3 regions of the Mediterraneibacter sp. ICN-202921 genome follow, and region 2 is predicted to be linked to each of the others. Evidence: predicted binding sites of a transcription regulator. Region 2 holds the regulator's gene; each other region holds the start of a gene.

Region 1 (7,932 bases), on a different contig from region 2:
GCCGAATGGCGCGTACATCTGCGACGAATGTATAGATGTGTGCGCAGAGATCATAGAGGAAGAATTTGACTATGGAGACCGCAGAGGTTTTGACGATATTAATCTTTTGACACCGGAGGAGATAAAAGCCTTTTTAGATGATTATGTCATCGGTCAGGATGAGGCAAAAAAAGTGCTGTCTGTGGCTGTCTATAATCATTATAAAAGAATCATGGCAGAGCAGGATCTGGGGGTAGAGCTGCAAAAGAGTAATATTTTAATGTTAGGGCCTACAGGGTGCGGCAAGACCCTGCTTGCACAGACACTGGCGAAGATTTTAAATGTTCCTTTTGCAATAGCTGATGCCACTGCTTTAACAGAGGCAGGATATGTCGGTGAGGATGTGGAGAATATTCTGTTAAAGGTGATTCAGGCAGCAGATGGAGATATTGAGAGGGCAGAGCATGGAATCATCTATATTGACGAGATCGACAAGATCACAAGAAAATCGGAGAATCCGTCGATCACTCGTGATGTATCCGGTGAAGGCGTACAGCAGGCACTCTTAAAGATCATTGAGGGGACGGTTGCTTCCGTTCCTCCTCAGGGCGGCAGAAAACATCCTCATCAGGAATTGATCCAGATTGATACAACGAATATTTTGTTCATCTGCGGAGGAGCTTTTGAGGGAATCGACAAAATTATAGAGACACGGCTGGATCGCAAGTCTATCGGTTTCAACGCAGAGATAGCGTCAAAACATGAATATGATATTGATGTGCTTCTGCACGAAGCACTTCCCCAGGATTTAGTAAAATTCGGACTGATCCCGGAATTGGTAGGGCGTCTTCCGGTTACGGTATCGCTGGATATGCTGGATAAAGATGCGTTGATAAGGATCCTGACAGAGCCTAAGAGCGCGATCGTGAAGCAGTACCAGAAGTTATTGGAATTGGATGGGGTAAAATTGGAATTTGACAAGGATGCCTTGACTGCGATAGCGGAGACTACCCTTGCCAGAAAAACCGGCGCCAGAGGATTGCGTGCGATCATGGAGAATATCATGATGGATACGATGTTTAAAGTACCGTCAGACGACACGATCAAAGGATGCCGGATCACAAAGGAAGTTGTTCAGGGAACGGGCGTGCCGCTCTATGAGTGTGATGGAGAAGAACGCCGGTCGTTTTTGACATCTGAGAGTGCTTAATATTTCAGGCGGGTGCAGAGGATAGACCATGTACCTGCCTTTTCTATATCAAGATCCAGGAGGAGATCATATGAAGAAGGAGACGAGAAGCCTCCCTATGGTGGCGCTTCGAGGAATGGTGATCATGCCCGGCATGGTCGTACATTTTGACGTAAGCAGAGACAAATCTGTCGCAGCGATCCAGGAGGCAATGATAGAAGAACAGAAGATTTTTTTGACCGCACAAAAAGACATAGAGACGAAAGACCCAAAGCTGGAGGATGTGTATGAGGTCGGGACTGTAGGTACGATCAAACAGATCATCAAACTGCCGAAACATATCGTACGAGTGTTAGTCGCAGGAGAGACCAGAGGAATCTTAAAACGTATGGAATATGAAGAACCTTATCTGCGTGGTGAAGTGGATATCGTAGATGACTCGGATATCACGGTGCCGGAAGATCTGAACGGAGAAGCACTGCTGCGGGGTCTGAAAGATATGTTTGTGGAGTATGCGGCAAAGAAGGGGAAAATGTCCAAAGAAGCTGTGGCACAGATATTGGAGATCAAAGATCTTAAAACGCTGTCAGATGAGATCGCGGCGAATATTCCGTTATATTATGGTGATCAGCAGGAAATACTCAGTGAAACAGATTTTTGGAAACGATATGAACTGCTTTGCTTCAAGTTAGTGAATGAAGTGCAGATCATGGACATCAAGGAAGAAATACAGCAGAAAGTAAAAGAACGTGTGGATAAGCACCAGAGGGAATATATTTTAAGAGAACAGTTAAAGCTTATCAGAGAGGAGCTGGGGGATGACACGACGCTCTCGGACGCAGAGGAATTTGAACAGGCTGCAAAGAAGCTGAAGGCTCCAAAGGAAATAAAAGATAAATTGAAAAAGGAGATCAGCAGGTTTAAAAGTTCTTTGAATTCTCCGGCAGAGAGCGGTGTGATCCGGACATATATCGAGACGCTTTTGGAAATGCCGTGGGACAAAGCGGTCAAAGATTCCACAGATATTGCATATGCAAAAGCGGTATTAGAAGAGGAACATTACGGATTAGAGCAAGTAAAAGAAAGGATCTTGGAGTTTCTTGCAGTCCGTACGCTGACAAAAAAAGGAGAAAGTCCGATTCTCTGTCTGGTGGGGCCGCCGGGAACTGGAAAGACTTCTATCGCAAAGTCACTGGCAAAGTCTCTGAAAAAGCCCTATGTACGAATTTCCCTGGGCGGTGTTCGGGATGAGGCAGAAATACGGGGACACAGAAAGACCTATGTGGGAGCCATGCCGGGACGTATAGCCGGCGGGATAAAAATGGCAGGCGTAAAAAATCCGCTTTTGCTTCTGGATGAGATCGATAAGGTCAGCACAGATTATAAAGGCGATACGTTTTCGGCTTTATTAGAAGTTTTGGACAGTGAGCAGAATCATAAATTCCGTGACCATTATCTGGAAGTGCCGCTTGACCTGTCAGAGGTTCTGTTTATCACGACGGCAAATACACTTCAGACGATTCCAAGACCCCTCCTAGACCGGATGGAAGTGATCGAGATCAGCAGTTATACAGAGAATGAGAAGCTGCATATAGCCGCAGAACATCTGATCCCAAAACAGATGGAAAAGCATGGACTTTCACAGGAACAGCTTACGATCAGCAAGAACGCGATCTGGAAGATTGCCAGAAATTATACAAAAGAGGCGGGGGTACGGCAGTTAGAGAGAGAAATAGGAAATATCTGCCGTAAAACAGCCAAAGAGCTTTTGACGACCGGAAAGAAGAAAATAGCAGTGACCGAAAAGAATATCCATAAATATCTGGGAAGAGAAAAATATACGTATCAGATGGCAAATCCAGATCCGGAGATCGGTATTGTCAGAGGACTTGCCTGGACGAGCGTAGGCGGAGATACACTGCAAATAGAAGTAAATGTTATGCCGGGAAATGGGGAAGTCATGCTGACAGGTCAGTTAGGCGATGTGATGAAAGAGTCTGCTCAGACAGGTATCAGTTTTATACGCTCTGTCAGTGAACAGTATAAGATCTCAGAAACATTTTTTGAGAAACATGATATTCATGTACATATTCCGGAAGGAGCAGTTCCGAAAGACGGCCCTTCTGCTGGGATCACGATGGCGACAGCTATGATTTCCGCCATTACGGGGAGAAAAGTACGTTCCGATCTGGCAATGACCGGGGAGGTGACATTAAGAGGAAGGGTACTTCCTATAGGCGGACTGAAAGAAAAACTTTTGGCAGCAAAAAATGCGGGAATAAAGACGGTTCTTATTCCGAAAGATAATAAAGTAGATGTGGAAGAGTTGGCTGCTGAGATTACAAGAGGAATGCAGATCATACCTGTAGTAAATATGGATGAAGTGTTAAAGGAAGCACTTGTCCCTGCTCACGGTGAAGAAGAAAACAAAGGATAGGGAGGGGGAGAGCATGGTAATAAGAAGTATAAATTTGGAGACAGTCTGTGGAATCACGAGTAAGCTGCCGGCAAATGAAAAGCCGGAGATTGCGTTTGCGGGCAAATCCAATGTAGGAAAGTCTTCTTTGATCAATGCATTAATGAATCGGAAATCGTATGCTAGGATTTCTGCCACGCCGGGGAAAACACAGACAATCAACTTCTATAATATCAATGAAGAATTGTACCTGGTAGATCTTCCGGGATACGGATATGCAAAGGTGTCAGAGGAAGAAAAGCGGCAGTGGGGAAAGCTGATCGAACGATATCTGCATGCTTCTGGGCAGCTGCAGGCAGTGTTTCTGCTTATTGACAGCAGGCATGCGCCTTCTGCCAACGATAAAATGATGTACCAATGGATCGTGGAGCAAGGATTCGCACCGATCATTATTGCTACAAAACTGGATAAACTAAAGAGAAGCCAGGTCCAGAAACATATAAAGATGATAAAAGAAGGATTAGATCTTGTGCCGGGAACAAGAGTGATCCCGTTTTCTTCCGTTACAAAACAAGGAAGAGAGGAGATTTGGGAACTGGTCGAGACAGAATATTTGGGTAAGACAGAGGTGGAAATGAATGGAAAATAGGCGCCCATATTGGCAGGTTACGGTCAGCCTGCTCTTTAGTTTATTAGCAACAGCAGCATTTGTCATCATTGGGATAAAGGCGATCGGCTTTTTTATGCCTTTTGTGATCGGATGGATCATATCGGCGATCGCAGCGCCTTTGGTAAACTGGTTGGAGAGAAGGCTAAAGATCGTAAAAAAATTAGGATCTGCGCTGATCGTTATACTGGTGCTTGCATTGATCGTGTTTGTTCTGTATTTTGCTGTCAGCAGGGTCGTAAATGAAATCGGAGATCTGGCAAGGAATTTTCCGGAATTGTACGCACAGCTAGAAAGCGGCCTGAGACAGATAGGCGATACGCTGTCAGGAGTTTTTGAAAAACTGCCGGAGGGAGTACAAAATGGCTGGAACACGATTGTGGCAAACCTGGATCAGTATATGGGAGACTGGGTATCCAAAGTCAGCGAGCCTACAGTAACGGCGGCCGGAAATTTTGCAAAAAGCCTGCCGTCTTATCTGATCGGGTTTATCGTAGCGATCATGTCTGCATATTTTTTTACAGTTCAGAGAGAAGAAGTGATCCAGTGGTTTAAGAAAGTTTTTCCGGAATCGGTCACGAAGCGCATGTCCCTTGTCATGGATAATCTGCGGTATGCGGTAGGAGGATACTTTAAAGCCCAGTTTAAGATCATGGGAGTTGTGTTTGTGATCCTTCTGATTGGCTTTGCTGTTTTGAATGTCCGATACTTTGTTCTGATCGCATTTTTGATCGCAGTTTTGGATTTTCTGCCGTTTTTTGGAACAGGAACAGCTATGATCCCGTGGGCGATCTACAAGTTTTTTATGGGAGATTATAAGATGACGGTTATTTTAGTCATTTTCTATATAGTTACCCAGCTCGTCAGGCAGCTTCTGCAGCCTAAGCTGGTAGGAGACAGTATGGGGCTCAATCCCCTGGTCACATTATTTTTACTGTATATCGGATATAGGATCAGCAGTGTCATCGGCATGATCCTGGCGGTACCGATCGGGATGATCCTCATGAATATGTGCCAGGCAGGGGCATTCGACTATATTTTTAATGACGTAAAGATCTTAGTAGAAGGAATACTAGGACTGCGGGAAGAAAGAAACTGAAAAAAAGTGAAAAGAAGAATATCAGCTCTGGTGATCTCCAAAAAATGGTGACAGAGCTGATATTTTGTGTAAAAACACAATATGTTGTATTTTGGTGTTGAAAATAATCTAATTCTAGTATATAATTGCTCTATATCTTGCTAGAATACAGACGGGAGGGGCGTATGACTATACAGAGAGAAGAAACAGAGAAAAAATTTGATACAGAGGGGATCGCAGAAGTATTACGGGAGATAGAGGAAGACTTCCCACAAGAAGTGTATGCACTGTCTATATTGGAAGAAAGAGCAACCGGCTTTTTGAAGCCAAAGATGGATAAGGAAGAACAGCTGGAGGCTTTGATCAATGCAGCCACAGAGCTGACAAGCCAGGAAGCTCCCGAATGGGAAAAGATTGCCGGAAGACTTCTGGCATTTTCGTTTTACAGAAAATTAGAGGCAGAAGAGGGAAAAAGAGGGATCCACGGCTTTTATGAAAAGATCTGTTATCTTACAGAGCAGGGGCTGTATGGAGCCTACATTCTGGAGGCGTACAGCAAGGAAGAAATATATGAGGCAGAGAATTATATAGAGCGTGAAAGAGATAAGGTATTTACATTTTCCGGCCTGGAACTGCTCTTGAAACGGTATGTCATATCGACGCATCAGCATGTACCGCTGGAAAGTCCGCAGGAAATGTTTTTGGGGATTGCGCTTCATCTTGCGATGAAAGAAAAACGGAATCGTATGGAATGGGTAAAACGCTTTTATACTGTCCTCTCTAAGATGGAGGTGACGATGGCGACTCCCACATTATCGAACGCAAGAAAGCCGTTCCACCAATTAAGTTCCTGTTTTATTGATGTGGTGCCGGATAGTCTGAAAGGGATTTTCCGTTCTGTGGATAATTTTGCCCAAGTGAGTAAATACGGGGGCGGAATGGGACTGTATTTTGGGAAAGTTCGTGCGGCAGGCGGCTCCATCCGAGGGTTTGAAGGAGCAGCAGGCGGAGTCATACGCTGGGTCAGGATTGTCAACGATACGGCGGTTGCCGTAGACCAGCTGGGAGTACGCGCAGGCGCAGCGGCGGTTTATCTGGATGCATGGCACAGAGATCTGCCGGAGTTTTTGCAGATCCGTACAAATAATGGAGATGAGAGAATGAAGGCACACGATGTCTTTCCGGCAGTGTGTTATCCGGATCTTTTTTGGAAGATGGCGAAGGAAGATCTGGATCAGGAATGGCATCTGATGTGTCCCCATGATATTTTTCTGGCCAGGGGATACTGTCTGGAGGATAGTTATGGAGAAGAATGGGAGAAAAAATATTGGGAATGTGTACAAGATGCGCGGATACCAAAAAGAACCATACGTTTAAAAGAGATTGTACGCCTTATTATAAAATCCGCAGTGGAAACCGGAACTCCTTTTGCCTTTAACAGAGATACGGTGAACCATGCCAATCCGAATCCACACAAGGGCATGATCTATTGTTCTAATTTATGTACAGAGATCGCGCAGAATATGTCTCCTATATCGACTGTCAGTACGCAGATACAGACAGAGGAAGGCGATACAGTCGTTGTCAATACAACAAAAGCAGGCGATTTTGTCGTATGTAATCTGGCATCCTTGACGTTGGGGAGGCTTCCTATACAGGATAAAGCTTATGTCAGAGAAGTGGTCCGCACAGTGGTGCGGGCGTTGGACAATGTTATTGATCTGAATTTTTACCCTCTTCCTTATGCAGAGATTACAAATGGAAAGTACCGAGCCATAGGACTTGGCGTGAGCGGATATCATCATATGTTGGCGAAACAGCATATAAGATGGGAATCAGAAGAACATCTTGCATTTGCGGACGCCTTATTTGAAGAAATCAATTATGCGGCTATAGAAGCGAGCAGTGATTACGCGGCGGAAAAGGGGAGATATAACTATTTCACAGGTTCAGACTGGGATACGGGCGCTTATTTTGAAAAGAGAGGATATGATTCTGTCCAGTGGAAGAAGCTGCGTGAGAAAGTAAAAAAGCAGGGCATGCGAAACGCCTATCTTCTGGCGGTAGCGCCGACCAGTTCTACGTCGATCCTTTCAGGGACAACAGCAGGGGTGGATCCGGTCATGAAGAAGTTTTTCTTAGAGGAAAAAAAGGGAGCTATGCTGCCGAGGACGGCGCCGGAACTGAGCGCGGAGACATACTGGTACTATAAAAATGCACATCTTATCGATCAGAAATGGTCGGTGCGGGCATGCGGGATACGGCAGCGTCATATCGACCAGGCGCAGTCGGTCAACCTGTATATCACGAATGAGTATACGATGCGGCAGGTGCTGGAATTATATCTGCTGGCATGGGAAAGCGGTGTTAAGACTATCTATTATGTCAGGTCGAAGGCATTAGAGGTAGAAGAATGTGAATCTTGTTCTTCTTAAGAAATGCTTTACTATATATCAAGAGGAGAGTCAGATATGGAGAAACGACAGATTGAAAGACCTTTGGAGCGCAAGCCTTTATTTAATCCAAACGGAGATACAGAAGTGCGGAAAAGGCGGATGATCGGAGGCAATACGACCAACTTAAACGACTATAATAATTTAAAA
Region 2 (7,932 bases):
TGACGATGCAGGAAATATTTTTAGGAACCTTGATCGGTATTGCTATAGGGCTAGTATTAGGATACATTATGGCAAAGATAAAGATTTTAGAGCGTCTGATCATGCCGTTTGTCATTATTATCCAGACAGCTCCTAAAATATCGCTGGCTCCACTGTTTATATTGTGGATGGGACTGGGGCTTAAGTCCAAAGCCGCGCTTGTAATACTTGTCGTGTCCTTTCCGATTATGATAAATGAAGTATCGGCCATCCGTTCGATCGATCCGAATGTTTATAATTTAATGAAGATTTTAAAAGCAAATCCTTGGCAGCGTTTTGTGAAAATAGAATTGCCGTATTCAGTTGAGATGCTTTTGTCTGGTATCAAATTAGCTCTGACCCAGGCTATGACAGGCGCGGTGATCGGAGAGATGATCGGAGCGAAAGCAGGTCTTGGATATTTATTAAATCTGGGCAGGGAGACTTTTGATATTAAACTGATCTTAAACGCCGTTATTTTATTGAGCGCTATTGGACTTCTATTGTACCTGGTGTCTGAGTTTATAGAAAAACATGCGCTTTATTGGAAAGTAATCGATAAAGAAGTTATGGGCTGATACAGCTGCATGTTCTGCTGCACAGTCTGCTGTACTTCTGCATATATTGACAGCAAGAGGATATATCCGGCCGGGAGAGGATAGGATTGAGGATCTGCGAATTAAGGGAAAAAGAAGTGATCAATATATGCAACTGTAAAAGGCTGGGCTGTGTGGTAGATATTGAAATGAATATCTGCGATGGCTGTGTGGAGGCGATCATTATCCCGGGACCGGGGAAAATCTGTGGTTTTTTGGGAACGGACAGCGAGTATGTGATCCCCTTTGCCTGTATAAAAAAAATAGGACCGGATATCATACTGGTAGAGATCCAGGAAGAGAAATTTTTACAGAAGTTGTAGAAATAAAAAACGGAGAAGAAATAGCACAGGTCTTGCAGGACAGTGCCTATTTCTTCTCTGCTTTTGAGATTTTTTATTGAAGGAATTTTTTTAATTCATCCATAAAGGTATTGACATCTTTGAACTCGCGATAGACGGAGGCGAATCTTACATACGCTACGGGATCCAGCGCTTTTAGTTTGTCCATGACGATCTCACCGATCAGACTGCTTGGGATCTCCTTTTCTTCCCTGTTGAAAATCTCCAGTTCAACAGAATCAATGGCTTTTTGTATCTCATTTGCCGGAACAGGGCGTTTATAGCAAGCGCTTAAAATACCGTGTTCGATCTTGGAGCGGTCGTACTGTTCACGGTTATTATCCTTTTTGATGACGATGAGGGGAATAGTCTCTACTTTCTCATAGGTAGTAAAACGTTTTCCACATTCATCGCAGGAACGCCGTCTGCGGATAGAGTTTTTATCTTCTGCTGGTCTGGAATCGATCACTCTTGTATCTGGATGACCACAATATGGACACTTCATAATAAGAACCTGCCTTTCTTGTTACTTTTACTATCAGTTTATTCTGTCTTTAAGTATACACAATCTGCCTGCTTTTTGTAAAGGAAACACTTGCAAAATGCAGAAAAATCACTTACAATAATTTCGACAATTTAATAATGAAGGTTATTTGAAGGAGGAGACAAGCATGAAAAGAAGAGGAACAGCGATTCTTTTGGTGTTGACATTTGTCTTGTCTGTTGCACTGAGCGGGTGTTCAGGTGACAAGAAAGAGGCAGGGTCTGCAACCGAGAATGAACTTTCAGGGAAACCGGTCGAAGGAGGAAGTATCCGTGTTGGTATTTCCCAGGATTTGGACAGTCTTGACCCACATAAAGCAGTTGCGGCAGGAACAAAAGAGGTTTTATTTAATGTATATGAAGGTCTGGTAAAACCAGATAAAGATGGAAATTTAACAGAAGCCGTAGCAAGCAGTTATGAAATAACAGAAGATGCAAAGGTATATACGTTTACCTTGCGTGATGGAGTCAAGTTCCATAATGGGAGTGACGTTACGGCAGAAGATGTAAAATATTCAATTGACAGATGCGCCGATACGTCGAATGGAGAACCGCTCGTATCGGCGTATTCTATTATCGAGAGTGTAAATATACTGGATGCCAAGACGGTAGAAATACGCCTGTCAGAGCCTAATACGGAATTTCTTGCCTATATGACAACGGCTATTATCCCGAAAGGATATGACAAACTGGAGACGGAACCGGTAGGAACGGGTCCTTTTCAATTTGTGTCGCGTTCCCCGCAGGAGAATATCATTTTGAAGAAAAATGAGGATTACTGGGGAGAAAAAGCACATTTAGACGAAGTGGAATTTAAGATCGTAGCGGATGCGGATATGGTAGTGACGAATCTAAAAGGTGGTTCTATCGATATGTATATGCGCCTGACGTCTGCGCAGGCGGCGGAACTTACGGAAGGCTTCCATATTGAAGAAGGTACGATGAACCTGGTGCAGGCGCTGTATCTGAATAATGACGCGGAACCTTTGAACAATGAAAAGGTTCGCCAGGCGCTGTGCTATGCCATCGATCCGGAGGAGATCATGGCAATGATCGCGGATGGAAAAGGAGTCCGGGTAGGGACGAGTATGTATCCGGGACTGAAAAAATATTTTGACGATACGTATACGAAATATTATGCGCAGGACTATGAGAAAGCAAAAGAATTGTTAAAAGAGGCCGGCTATGAAGATGGTTTTGATCTGGAGATCACGGTGTGTTCGGCAGATCAGCCGCATGTGGATACGGCCCAGGTGATCGTCGAAGAACTCAAGAATATCGGGGTGAATGCCACGATCAAACCGGTCGAATGGGAGGCATGGCTGGAGGATGTTTACGCGGGGAGAAACTTCCAGTCTACGGTCGTCGGCGTAGACGCTTCCAATCTGTCAGCGCGTGCTATGTTGGAACGATTTGTCTCAGACGCGGATGGAAACTTTATCAATTTTAACGATAAAGAGTATGATGCGACATTCCAAAAAGCGATCGCGGCGATAGATGAGGAGGAACAGACAGCGTTATATAAAGAACTGGAAGGGATCCTTACAGAAAAAGCGGCAAATGTCTATATACAGGATCTTGCCAATTTAGTCGCGATCAGTGATGCGTATGACGGATATGAGTTTTATCCGCTGTATGTGCAGGATATGTCCGCGATATATAAGGTAGAGTAGCGTATAAAAAAGAGAAAAACGATATGTATACAGGGTCCCATGGGAGGAAAGCATGAAATTTCTAATAAAAAAAATCACAGGTCTTATAATCGCATTATTAATTGTCAGTATCCTTGCTTTCCTGGCATTTGAGGTCATTCCGGGGGATCCGGCCCGAACCATCCTCGGTACAGAAGCGACCGAAGCAAAAGTAGAAGCGCTGCGTGATGAGATGGGGTTGAACCGGCCCCTGCCTGTCCGGTATGGAGAGTGGATCCAGAATTTTGTGGCAGGGGATATGGGCACATCCTATTCCTATCAGATTCCGGTAAAGGAGTTGATCGCAGATAAGATTCCGATCACAGCTGCCATGACGTTGATGAGCTTTATCGGTATCCTTCTATTATCTGTTCCGTTGGGGATACTATGTGTCCGTTTTGAAAACCGGATGGTGGACAAGATCTTTCTTGTACTGAATCAGATTATGATGTCAGTGCCTCCGTTTTTTATTGGTATGATCCTGACAGTCGTATTTGGTCTATTTTTTCACATGTTTACCCCGGGAGAGTATATTTCTTATACCGAAGATATAGGTGGATTTTTGGGATATCTGGTGCTGCCTTCTCTGGCGATCGCACTGCCCAAGGCGGCGATGACGATGAAGATGTTAAGAAGTTCTATGCTTTCCCAGATGGGGCAGGAGTATGTCCGCACGGCAAGGAGCCGGGGAAACAGTCCATGGAGGATCCTGCTTGTGCATGTATTTAAAAATGGGTTTCTGCCGGTTCTCACTTTTTTGGGAGTGATGATAGCGGATGTGATAGCGAACAGTATCGTGGTAGAGCAGGTATTTGGAATTCCAGGGCTTGGAAGGACGCTGATCACATCGATCGCAAAAAGAGACTATCCTGTAGTAGAGGCAGTCATCGTCTGGCTCGCTGTGGTGATCCTTGTGATCAATGTGGCGGTGGATCTGTTATATCGAAGATTAGATAAGAGGATCGAGATATGAGAAAAAGTAAGAAAGTACATTCCTTCTATTTTACGGCAGGTCTTGCCTTGACGATTTTTATGACGATCCTGATCATAGCAGGTTTTTTTTGGACGCCTTATGACCCGGAAGCAATGGCAGGCACATTGAAACTCAAAGGACCGTCCCTGTCCCATGTATTTGGCACAGACCAGTTTGGCAGGGATGTGTTGAGCCGGGTGCTGGCAGGGGCAGGCAATACTCTCGTGATTGCGGCAGGAACGATCGTGATCGGAGGAACGATCGGAAGTGTGCTCGGAGCAGTAACAGGATACTTTGGCGGCTGGCTGGACGAAGGACTCATGCGGATCAACGACGCGCTGGCGGCGTTCCCGAGTGTTCTTTTGGCATTGGTCATTGTAAGTATTTCGGGACCGGGTACGTATAAAGTTATGTTGGCGCTTGGGATTGCGTTTATCCCCAGTTTTGCCAGAGTTGTCCGGGGAGAATTTATGCGGTGCGCAAAAGAGGACTATGTGATCAGCGCAAAACTGATCGGCGTATCGGTACCCAGAATTTTATTTGTACACATTCTGCCGAATATTCTTCCTGCACTTTTGTCGGCACTGGCGATCGGTTTTAATAATGCGGTTCTGGCGGAAGCGGGGATGAGTTATCTGGGAATCGGTGTACAGCCTCCGGATGCCAGCCTGGGCAGGATGCTTTCAGAAGCCCAGACATATCTGGCAGGAGGTCCGTGGTGTGCTGTATTTCCCGGCGTCTTTCTTGTGCTTTTGATCCTTGGTGTGGGGATGCTGGGAGAAGGGATCCTGGATAGATTCGGAGGTGGAAGATAATGCTAAGAGTAGAAGATCTGTCCATCTGGTTTGAGGACAGGGGCACTCTGGAAAAAGTCGTAAAAGGAATCTCTTTTTCTATGGACAGTGGAGAGATCTTAGGCATCGTTGGAGAATCTGGCTCTGGGAAGACAATGACGGCGCTGACGATCGCAGGGATCTTGAAGAAAAATGCACGGATTGAGAGTGGAAAGATAGCATTTGAAGGAAAGGAGCTGCTTTCTCTGACAGGGAAGGAATTGCGAGACATACAGGGAAAAGAGATCAGCATGATCTTTCAGGAGCCAATGACGGCACTCAATCCGACGCTGCGCATTGGGCGCCAGGTGGAGGAAACACTTCTGCTGCATGAAAAGATGTCCCGGAAAGAAAGAAAAGAGAGGGCTTTTCAGGCTTTAAGAGATGTAGAATTAAAAGATATAGAGTCAGTCTATAAGAAATACCCTCATGAGTTGTCAGGAGGAATGCGCCAGAGAGTGATGATCGCCGCAGCCGTGATAGACAGGCCGAAACTTTTGATCGCAGACGAACCGACGACGGCGCTGGATGTGCATACCCAGGAAGGGATCTTAACATTATTGAAGAAACTGAATCAAAAATATAAGATGGGGATCTTGTTTATTTCGCATAATCTGCGGGTCGTAAAAGAACTGTGCAGCCGTGTGCTTGTAATGAAAGAGGGAGAGATCGTGGAAGAAGGTACGGCGGAAGCGATTTTTGCAGATCCAAAGACAGCTTATACAAGAGAACTGATCGAGGCGATCCCTTCAAGGACGAAGGGAAGCATGTACTACGATCTGTTGAAAGAAAAGGCTGGTGAAATGCATGAAGGATAAAGTGCTGGAGTTAAAACATGTAAATGCCTGGTATCGGGAAGGGCGGAGGAAAAAACAGATACTTGAGGATGTTTCTTTCACGCTCTATGAGGGCGAAATGGTTGGATTAGTGGGAGAAAGCGGGAGTGGAAAATCCACGCTCTGTAAATGTGTGCTGGGACTTTTAAAAGAATATGAAGGAGAGATCATCCAGTATACAAAACGTCCGCAGATGGTTTTTCAAGATCCTTACAAATCTCTGAATCCCAGGAAAAAGATCGGCTGGCTTTTGGAAGAACCGCTGAAGGCAGAAAAGAAATATACAAAAGAACAACGCCGGAAAAAGGCGGAAGAAATGCTGCGCCGGGTTCATCTTCCAGAAGATCTTTATGACCGGTATCCAAAAGAACTAAGCGGCGGACAGAGGCAGCGTGTCAGTATCGCACTGGCTCTTATTACAGGGACAAAGTTTATTCTTGCGGATGAACCACTTTCTGCGTTAGACGTAACGGTACAGGCACAGATCATACAGTTGTTAAAAGAACTGCAGGCAAAAGAACGGCTCTCGTATCTGTTTGTCTCACATGATCTGGATGTAGTCAGTATGCTTTGCAGCCGTGTATTGTTTTTAAAGGACGGGAATGTGACAGAATATGAGAACATATAAGTTGACAGTATCTTATGACGGCACCCGTTATCAGGGGTGGCAGAAGCAAAAGAATACAGACAAGACGATACAGGCAATAGTAGAAAATGCTCTTGGAAAAACGGCGGGATATCCTGTGGAGATATACGGTTCTGGGCGGACAGACGCCGGCGTACATGCGAAAGGACAGACTTTGTCCTGTAGTTTAAGAGGCAAAATTAGGGAAGAGACGTTTCAGGAAGTGATAAACAGTCTGCTTCCGGAGGATATTCGTGTCATACGTACGGAACTTGTGAAAAATGGTTTCCACGCACGTTACAGCGCTTCCGGCAAATGCTATGAGTACCATATAGATACACGGCAGAAACAAGATGTGTTTGAACGCCGGTACTCTTATCATTTTCCCTATAAGGTGGACAAAAAGAAAATGGAAGAAGCAGCGCGTATTCTTATAGGTACGCATGATTTTGCCGCATTTACGGATAAAAAGGAAGAAAAGTCCACAATAAGGTCAATTTATGATATAATGATAGCCGGACAAGACGGGAAAATACAGATCACGTATCGAGGGAATGGCTTTTTATATCATATGGTACGGATCCTGACCGGGACTTTGCTGGAAGTCGGAATGGGAAAGCTTACGACAGAAGAAATCGCCGGCGCGCTCGTGACAGGGGAGCGAAAAAGGGCAGGTTTTATGGCGCCGGCAAAAGGATTGTTTTTAAAAGAAGTATATTATTAGGCTATATTCCTTACAAAGAAAGTGTCTCAAAAGTTGTTTTTTGAGACATTTTCCTTTCGGGAAGAGGATAAGGAGGCGGATATGAAACTTATTTCATGGAATGTAAATGGGATCCGGGCATGCGTGCAAAAAGGATTTCTGGACTTTTTCCAAGAGGCAGATGCAGATATTTTCTGCATACAGGAGACGAAAATGCAGGAAGGGCAGCTTGAGCTTGATCTAAAAGGATATCATCAATATTGGAATTACGCAGTGAAAAAAGGATATTCCGGAACCGCTGTGTTTACGAAGCAAGAACCGCTGGCGGTGACATATGGGATCGGGATCGAGGAACATGACCAGGAAGGTCGTGTGATCACATGCGAATTTGGAGAGTTTTACCTGGTGACGGTATACACGCCAAATTCGCAGAATGAGTTAAAACGGCTTGCCTACCGTATGCAGTGGGAAGAAGACTTCCAGGCATATTTAAAGCGTCTGGAAGAAAAGAAACCAGTCATTGTAACAGGTGATATGAATGTGGCGCATCAGGAGATCGATCTGAAGAATCCAAAGACAAACAGGAAAAACGCAGGTTTTACGGATGAAGAAAGACAGAAATTTACGGAACTTTTAGAAGCAGGGTTTATCGATACGTTCCGCTATTTTTATCCGGAGAAAGAAGGCGTTTACTCCTGGTGGTCATACCGTTTCAGCGCACGCGCGAAAAACGCGGGATGGCGTATTGATTATTTCTGCGTATCAAAGTCGTT
Region 3 (7,932 bases), on a different contig from region 2:
TTTAAGCTCTGTCATGAGTGCATTCGGAATCATTACATTATAGTCGATCACACAAAAGGTCCGCTCCTGATCTGATGGAGCGGACCTTTTTATGTTCCATATTTTCAATCAAAATACGGTTTTCTCTTATTTTTTATCGTTTATTTCCCAAACAAAATACAGCCACTACTCCCGGACCGGTATGACTTCCAATGACTGTTCCGATATTATTGATCAAAATCTGGTCTACCCCCATCTTTTCACGCACCAAACCCGCAACATACTCCGCTTCTTCAATACAGTCTCCATGGGTGATCATGACCATATCGTTATCCCATCCCTTAGACTGCTCTATTGCCATATCTACGATCTTGTTCAGTGAACGCTTTCTCCCTCTCTCTTTTCCGATCACCTGCAGTTTTCCCTCATCATTCATATGTATGATCGGTTTTATCTGGATCATGGTTCCCACAATAGCTGTTGTTTTTGAAACCCTCCCGCCTCTGTGAAGATGATGTAGATCATCTACCGTCACATTATGGCAGACATGTAGTTTATTTTCTTCTACCCATTGCGCAACCTCTTCCATGCTCTTTCCTTTATTTTTTAATTTCAACGCATGGTATAAGAGGAGCCCCTCTCCCAGACAAGCACACAGCGTATCGATCACTATGATCTTTGAAGCCGGATATTTTTCTGAAAGTTCTTCCCCTGCAATACGCATACTGTTGTATGTGCCGCTAAGCCCGGATGAGAATCCTAGATGCAGCACGTCTTTTCCTTCTTTCAAAAATGGTTCCAGCGCTGCTACCGCCTCGTCCGGATTGACTTGAGACGTAACAGACATCTTTCCTTCCCTGATCTTGGCAAAAAATTCCTTACTTGACAGTCCATACATATCTGTATAAGTTTCTCCGTCTATTGTATATCTCAAAGGAATGACAGGAACATTCCTTTCTTCCAGCCATTCTTTTGGTAGATCGACGGTACTGTTTACTGTTATCACATAATCTCTCATTCTTGTATTCCTCCATGGCCTATATATTTGTATCTGATTTATTTATCATATCATTTTTCCCGGTATTTCGCAAAATTTTTTTTACCGTAATGATAAAGAGTATCACCGTTGCCGTGCCTAAAATAAAATCCACTATCGCTCCTATCCTGCAACTCCCCATGATCTCCACAAGTTTTTCTTTTTTCATTTTCCTGCTCTTTGCCAATGTAAAAATTTTCAAAGAGCAGGTATATTTTTTATGATAGTATAGTAAATAAAAAGAAGCCGCCGTTAGTTTTGTTTCACATTCAGATAATTTCTTCCTGACAGCGTCTTATTAAAAACAAGGAAGCATAAGACCAAAATGCAGCCTATCGCAAATCCAACCCAATTAAAACATCCTGTTAAAATCAACAACATAAGGCGCATAAACTTAAGAGCATACCCCAGTTCAAAATTAGGCTGCGTATAGTTTGCCACCGCCACAAATGCCATGTAAAGCATCACTTCGCTGTTGAACCAACCCGACTGCACAGAAAATTCTCCCATCACAATACCTGCGATAACACTTAGTGGAGTACTTAACATACTCGGCGTATTCATTGCCGCAAGCCTTAAGCCGTCTATAGACAATTCCAGGATCAGGAGCTGGAAGATCAGCGGAATATTCACTACATCCCTAACCGCAATGAAAGAGAATATCTCGGGCAGCCAGTCTAAATTCTGCATAAATAGTAAAAATAATGGGGTCAGAAAAACCGTCGCGATAGTAATGAGAGTTCGAGTCACTTTTAAGTAGATTCCTGTCAGTGTCGGAAAATAATAATCGTTGGCTTCCTCGATCATATCCAAAATAGATGTTGGCAGTATCATCGCCGACGGAGAATTATCCACCAGGATCACGACTTTTCCTTCCAACAGGCATGCCGCCGCTGTATCCGGTCTCTCCGTATATTTAAATTTAGGAAAAGGATTGAACCACTTCCTCTTAAATAGTGCTTCTGCAAGGCTCTGCTGATTCATTCTTAAATCTTGTATGTTTAATTCCTCGATCCGCGTTTTCACATTGCAGAGCAATTCCTTATCTACTCTGTCCTGCATATAACAGACCGCAATATCCGTTCTGGACACCTGCCCTGCCTCTGTCATCTCCATTACCAGATGAGGATCCCGTATCCGCCTTCTCATTAGCGCAGTGTTAAATACCAAAGTTTCCACAAAACCATCTCTGGATCCTCTCATAGATTTATCTTTATCCGGTTCATCCACATTCCGTGCCGGATATGTCCGGCAGTCTATGCAGACACATGCCTCATACCCTTCTATAAACAAGACTGCCGTCCCTGACAGGAGATTTCTAATCACCTTGTCAAAATCTCCCAACACATCCACCTCCACATAAGGCACGCATTTTTTGCAAAAAGCACTGGCATCTGCCGGCATTGTCTTTTCGGTCAGAGCGATAAATGATGTCATAAGCTTTAGCATCGTCTCATCTTTTACAAAACCGTCGATAAAATAAAAGACCGCGCTTCTGCCCCCGATATCCATATTTCTCCGAATGATATCAAAACTTTCTTCCACTGGCAGAACCCGGTCCATAAAATCAATATTCTCTTCAAATGAACTGCTGATTGTTTTTGTGATCTTCTTCACCATAGAATCGCTTCCTTTCTGAGCATACTATGCCCACGCCTTATTTCTCTATGGTTAGATTCCCCACTTTTTCCTGTATTATACAGATTTTAGTTTTCTTCTATAAAGCCTGCTTTCTTCATTTTATCCAGAACCTGCTCCTGCCTCTGTCTGGCAAGTTCCGGATTGGTCAATGGATTATAGTCGTTAGGCGCATTCGGAATGCCCGCAAGCAGGGTGCTTTCATCAAAATCCATCTCCCAAGGGTATTTTCCAAAGTACCCCAAACTTGCATCCATTACACAATAATATCCATTTCCAAAATAAATTGAATTAAGATACAATTCTAAGATCTTATCCTTGTCGAGCGTCCTCTCGATACGAAATGCCATAAATAGCTCTGAAACCTTGCGCACCAGCTTTTTATCTTGTGTGAAAAATTGATTCTTAGCAAGCTGTTGGGTGATCGTGCTGCCTCCCTCGACATAAGCGCCTGCCTGTATATCATGAAATATGGCTCTTCCTACTGCGATTGGATCCATGCCCGAATGCCTATAAAATCGTTTATCTTCTACAGCAAGCACAGCCTGCTTATAAGCCTCCGGCATTTCATCCAATGTCGTATAATTCTCCTTCGCCTCTATTTCGCGCGCCATTTCTTCTACACTTTTGACTTCTAACGCTCCTCGGTATCCTTCATATCCCTGCCATGTAAGATAGCCAACAATGACAAGTCCGCATAATAAAATAAAAGAACACAGTCGTTTCACGATCTTCATACTGCCTGTCACCTTTTCTTTCGTACTCTTTTATCCGTTTCTGTTAAGTTACAGGTACAGTATACCGAAAACAACTGTATTCTTCCATAATATTTTCTTACAGTTTTTTTAATTTTACTTACATTTTTGTAAGATTATCTTTTTGAAGTACTGCCAAATCCGCCGTTGCGCACAGCAGTAACTTGGTCGTCCACCGTGATCCCATATTCCACAAAAATCCCCTGCATGAACCCTTCTCCTGCGGCAATCTCCACTGTCTTTTCTTCTTTAGAATCATTCGTGATCTTGGCAAACATATGCCCTTCATTATCTGAATAAAAATAATCACTGTCAATGATCCCGACTGTATTATTCAACTGCAGGCGATATTTAAATCCCAGACCGCTTCTCGGATAACACTTCAGCACCCATTCCGGTTCCATCTCCACGCGGATACCTGTAGGAATCTTCACTGTCTCACCCGGAGAGAGCCTAAAAGATACCGGCGCAAAGAAATCATAACCGGCGCTTCCCGCTGTCGCTCTCCTTGGAAGCTTTATCTGCTGGTAGATCTCTTCTGTTTTTTCTGCTTCTCCTTGTCCAAATGTATCCATCCAGTCCTTTTTAAACTGTTCAAAACTCACCTTGTGAAATTTTGCAATTCTTTTCATTTATCTTCCCTTCCCGTGTTATGAATTGTGCAGAATGATCTTGTCTTCTTCCAGACTTCTTCTCACATCGATCACTCTCTGATTAGAACTACCTTTCCAGTGCAGCTGCGTATCTTTTAAGGCTTCTTCAAATCTTCCGTCAACCACCACATCTATATATGCCAGTATCTCCTCATCCTGGATTTCTTCCCAGCAATACCCTGTATACAGCCACTGGCTCTTATCAGGAAATTTTTCCCTGAGCCATTTCGCCAGCGCGGTCATTTCCACTCTGTTTGCCGCATGAAGAGGATCGCCTCCGCTGTACGTAATACCGCTTATGTAATCTTTATCGAGCTGTTCTTCCAATTCTTCTTCTGCCGCCTTATCAAAGGGCAGACCACCGTGTATATCCCATGTCACCGGATTATGGCAGCCGGGGCATCCGTGCGAACATCCTGCCACCCACAATACCACCCGCAGTCCATCTCCATTTAGCATATCGTCTTTTGTAATATTGTGATACCGCATTTTACATACTTTTCCTTTCCGCTATTTCTGCCATTTTAGCGTCATTAAGCCGCGTATCCCCTTTCACTCTGGAATAAGAGAGATACCCATTCATTCTGTCGATTTTTGTTAAATTTTTGCTGCCGCACTGCGGGCACACGTCCATATCCAGTTCTTCATGTCCACAGTCATCACAGTAGGACAAAGACAGATTTACGCCTTCATAATATCCCTTTGCCATTGCCCTTCTGACAAGGGATTTTACTGCTTCTGCATTGTAACTGATCGGATATTTTACATACTGGATCTTCCCGCCGTTGCTCAGATTCCAGAAACGACCTTCCAAATCTTGCTTTTCGATCGGTGTTATGTCTTCTGTTACGTGGCAGTGAAAACTATTGCTTACATATTCTCTGTCAGAAACATTTTCTATGATCCCGTACTTCTTACGGAACTGCTGTATCTGTACACCGCACAGATTCTCCGCCGGTGTTCCGTAAATTGCATACAGATGTCCATCCTCTTTTTTAAATTCTTCTATTTTATCATTGATATACTGAAGCGTATCTACTGCAAACTGCCCATCTTCCACAAGTGATTTTTTATTGTACAGCTGCTGCAGTTCATTTAATGCTGTAATACCAAAAGAAGCAGTAGCAGACTTTAAAAGCGGCTTGATCTTGTCATACAGTCCCAGATTACCGCCATAGAACCCTCCTTCACAGTAAGCAAGCGGGTTTGTAGAAGCCTTCATCTCTCCCAGATAATCGTATGTCCTCTGATGTAGTTTACGTATCAGGTTCAGATAATAATCCAACACCTCATAAAAAGGCTTGCTTTCCTGCATAGATTTTGCATAGATCATGGGAAGGTGCAGACTGATCGCACCGATATTAAACCGCCCTACGAAGACCGGCACATCCCGCTCGTCAGCCGGCTCCATGCCCCCTCTCTCATACCAAGGAGATAAAAATGCACGGCATCCCATCGGGCTGATGATCTTTCCGTATTTTTTATACATACTTGGCACATAGCCTTCACCTGTCAGGCTTAACCAGTCCGGATACATTGTTTTTCTTGAGCACTCAATCCCCGCCTCAAAGACATCTTCCAGCGGCTTTCCCGGTCCATGCAGTTCTTCGTCATATAAAAATACAATCTTCGGGAATAATACCGGCTTTTTGTGTCCTTCTCTTCCCTGTCCTTTCCGTCGCACCTCCAGCATCTTGATCGTCGCAAGTTTTCCATACCGGCTCGTCCGTGTTCCGGCTGTCACTGTAATGAACGGATAGTCTCCACGGCTGGAAGATACTGAGTTAAACTTATATTCCCACCCTTGAAACCCCTGCTCCATCTCCTTTTCCAGATCTGTCCATGCAACTTCCTGTGCTTTTTCTTCAGACAATCCTAAAGCTCTATATTTCGCAAGCAGACGTTTATGTGATTTTTCTGCGTATGGCTCTAGAATCTCGTCTACACTTGGAACCGTAAAACCACCATACTGCTGACTTGCGGCGCTCAAAACAATATCGCCGATCACGTCAAACGCTGTGTCTAATGTCTTCGGTTCATTGTACCACAAATTCCCCATCTCAAAACCGCCGCTCAGTACGTTTTTCACATCAAAGAGACAGCAGTTCATCGTGTCTCGCCTTGCCGACATATCATGGATATAAATATATCCCTCCCGGATTGCCTGTATTTCCTCTACCGTTAGGAAAAACTTTTTGTACAGTTCCTTATTTAACTCATTAAAGATCAGACTCCGTTTTGTTGAAACAAGCGCACTGTCTGTATTGCTGTTTTCTTTGTCCCCAATATACATAATAGACTGGCTCTTTTTATATACCTCGTCCAACATCTGGACAAAATCTTGTTTATAGTTCCGGTAATCTCTATAACTTTTTGCGACCACCGGGTTTACCTTCTCAAGAGCGCCCTCCACCACATTATGCATTTCTGCAATCGGAATCTCTGTAATCTGCAGATCTTTCACTTTCTCTTCGACAAATTTGCAGATATAATCCAATTCTTCCTCTTTAAATTTAATCAAAGCGCGGTATGCAGATTTATTGACAGCCACCACAACTTTCTGCACATTAAAATCTTCCTTCGTTCCGTCTTTTTTAATAACCTTGATCATGCCGCCTGCTCCTTTTCGCCTATTTTTACCATATTTTGTGTTTTTATCCCATTTTCTTCCCTATATGATGTATCAGTACTACCTATACTATCATTCCTTCCTTTTCCAGTCAACTTGGAATGTTACACAAAATTCTTTCTTCCCCTCTCCCTATTTTTTGTCTAAAAATATTCCGGACGCATCCAATACTCCAATCATTTCCTGTATCACCGGTATATCCACCACCAACGCCATGCGGACATATCTTTCCCCACCTTTTCCAAATGCGCTTCCCGGTGTTACGATCACTCCTGTTTTTTCCATCAGATCCATACAAAACGAAACCGACGTCTCGTAATTTTCGGGAATCTTCGCCCACACAAACATCGTTCCCTGGCTGTCCGGCACATCCCATCCAATACTGCGCAGCCCTCCGCACAATATCTGGTTCCGTTCTTTATACTTTTGTCTCTGTTCTTCAATATAGGTGTCTGGTCCTGTAAGAGCCGCTATGGCAGCATATTGTACCGGGAGGAAAATGCCATAATCGATCTGCGAACGAAAAATCTTCAGTTTCTGGACTATTTCTTTATTCCCCACTAGAAAGGAAATCCGCGCACCAGTCAGATTGTAAGACTTAGACAGGGAATAAAATTCTGCCCCCACCTCTTTAGCTCCCTCAAAAGAAAGGAAGGATCTGCCCTTTTCCCTGGAAAAGATAATATCAGAATAGGCATTATCGTGAAGGATGACAATATCATGCCTCTTTGCAAATGCGATCAGTTCCGGGTAAAATGTATCCGGAGCACAGACACAGACCGGGTTGAGCGGATAGGATACGATCATATATTTCGCCTGTTCCAGCACATCTTCCGGTATTTCAGAAAGTTGGGGCAGATACCCATTCTTTTCCTCAATCGGATACGTCTGTACTCTCGCGCCTGCCATGATCCCACTCATCTCAAATAAAGGATATCCCGGATCCGGCACAAGGATCATATCTCCCGGATTGCAGAGCACCATCCCGATATGCGCCATACCTTCCTGCGTACCATATACGGATGTGATTTCTTCTTTCTCAAGTTCTACACCAAAACGCTTCTTATACCGGTACTGCACTGCATTCAGAAGCTCCGGCAGATCTGAAAGTGCATATTTATAATTCTGCGGATCTTCACAGGCCTTTCTCATAGCTTCCATAACATGGGGAGCCGGCGCAAAATCCGGCGTTCCCACTGAAAGATTAAACACCTTCCTCCCCTGCTTTTCCAGTGCCTCTTT

The links. Region 2 encodes NrdR, which represses ribonucleotide reductase genes. Its sites were predicted from a motif close to CACAANATNTTGTG; they were not measured.
Region 1: WKT01_RS13385 (ribonucleoside-diphosphate reductase subunit alpha) is a predicted target of NrdR. The motif match lies at 5,426-5,439, and genes of this name have one in related genera.
Region 3: nrdD (anaerobic ribonucleoside-triphosphate reductase) is a predicted target of NrdR. The motif match lies at 6,699-6,712, and genes of this name have one in related genera.

Annotation. Positions count from the first base shown of each region.
Region 1 is NZ_JBBKBE010000026.1:14,778-22,709, forward strand. Features, by position in the region: gene clpX (ATP-dependent Clp protease ATP-binding subunit ClpX) at 1-1,189, shown strand, start outside; gene lon (endopeptidase La) at 1,260-3,605, shown strand; gene yihA (ribosome biogenesis GTP-binding protein YihA/YsxC) at 3,619-4,233, shown strand; gene ytvI (sporulation integral membrane protein YtvI) at 4,223-5,350, shown strand; gene WKT01_RS13385 (ribonucleoside-diphosphate reductase subunit alpha) at 5,488-7,764, shown strand; gene WKT01_RS13390 (ribonucleotide-diphosphate reductase subunit beta) at 7,801-7,932, shown strand, end outside.
Region 2 is NZ_JBBKBE010000003.1:76,463-84,394, forward strand. Features, by position in the region: gene WKT01_RS03730 (ABC transporter permease) at 1-596, shown strand, start outside; gene WKT01_RS03735 (PRC-barrel domain-containing protein) at 683-937, shown strand; gene nrdR (transcriptional regulator NrdR) at 1,011-1,460, opposite strand; gene WKT01_RS03745 (ABC transporter substrate-binding protein) at 1,627-3,171, shown strand; gene WKT01_RS03750 (ABC transporter permease) at 3,224-4,162, shown strand; gene WKT01_RS03755 (ABC transporter permease) at 4,159-4,977, shown strand; gene WKT01_RS03760 (ABC transporter ATP-binding protein) at 4,977-5,813, shown strand; gene WKT01_RS03765 (ABC transporter ATP-binding protein) at 5,803-6,459, shown strand; gene truA (tRNA pseudouridine(38-40) synthase TruA) at 6,446-7,180, shown strand; gene WKT01_RS03775 (exodeoxyribonuclease III) at 7,262-7,932, shown strand, end outside.
Region 3 is NZ_JBBKBE010000001.1:325,396-333,327, forward strand. Features, by position in the region: gene WKT01_RS01575 (sodium-dependent transporter) at 1-43, shown strand, start outside; gene WKT01_RS01580 (DegV family protein) at 134-997, opposite strand; gene WKT01_RS01585 (hypothetical protein) at 1,017-1,184, opposite strand; gene WKT01_RS01590 (spore germination protein) at 1,268-2,635, opposite strand; gene WKT01_RS01595 (transglycosylase domain-containing protein) at 2,722-3,390, opposite strand; gene WKT01_RS01600 (deoxyuridine 5'-triphosphate nucleotidohydrolase) at 3,525-4,040, opposite strand; gene nrdG (anaerobic ribonucleoside-triphosphate reductase activating protein) at 4,059-4,550, opposite strand; gene nrdD (anaerobic ribonucleoside-triphosphate reductase) at 4,552-6,672, opposite strand; gene WKT01_RS01615 (aminotransferase class I/II-fold pyridoxal phosphate-dependent enzyme) at 6,823-7,932, opposite strand, start outside.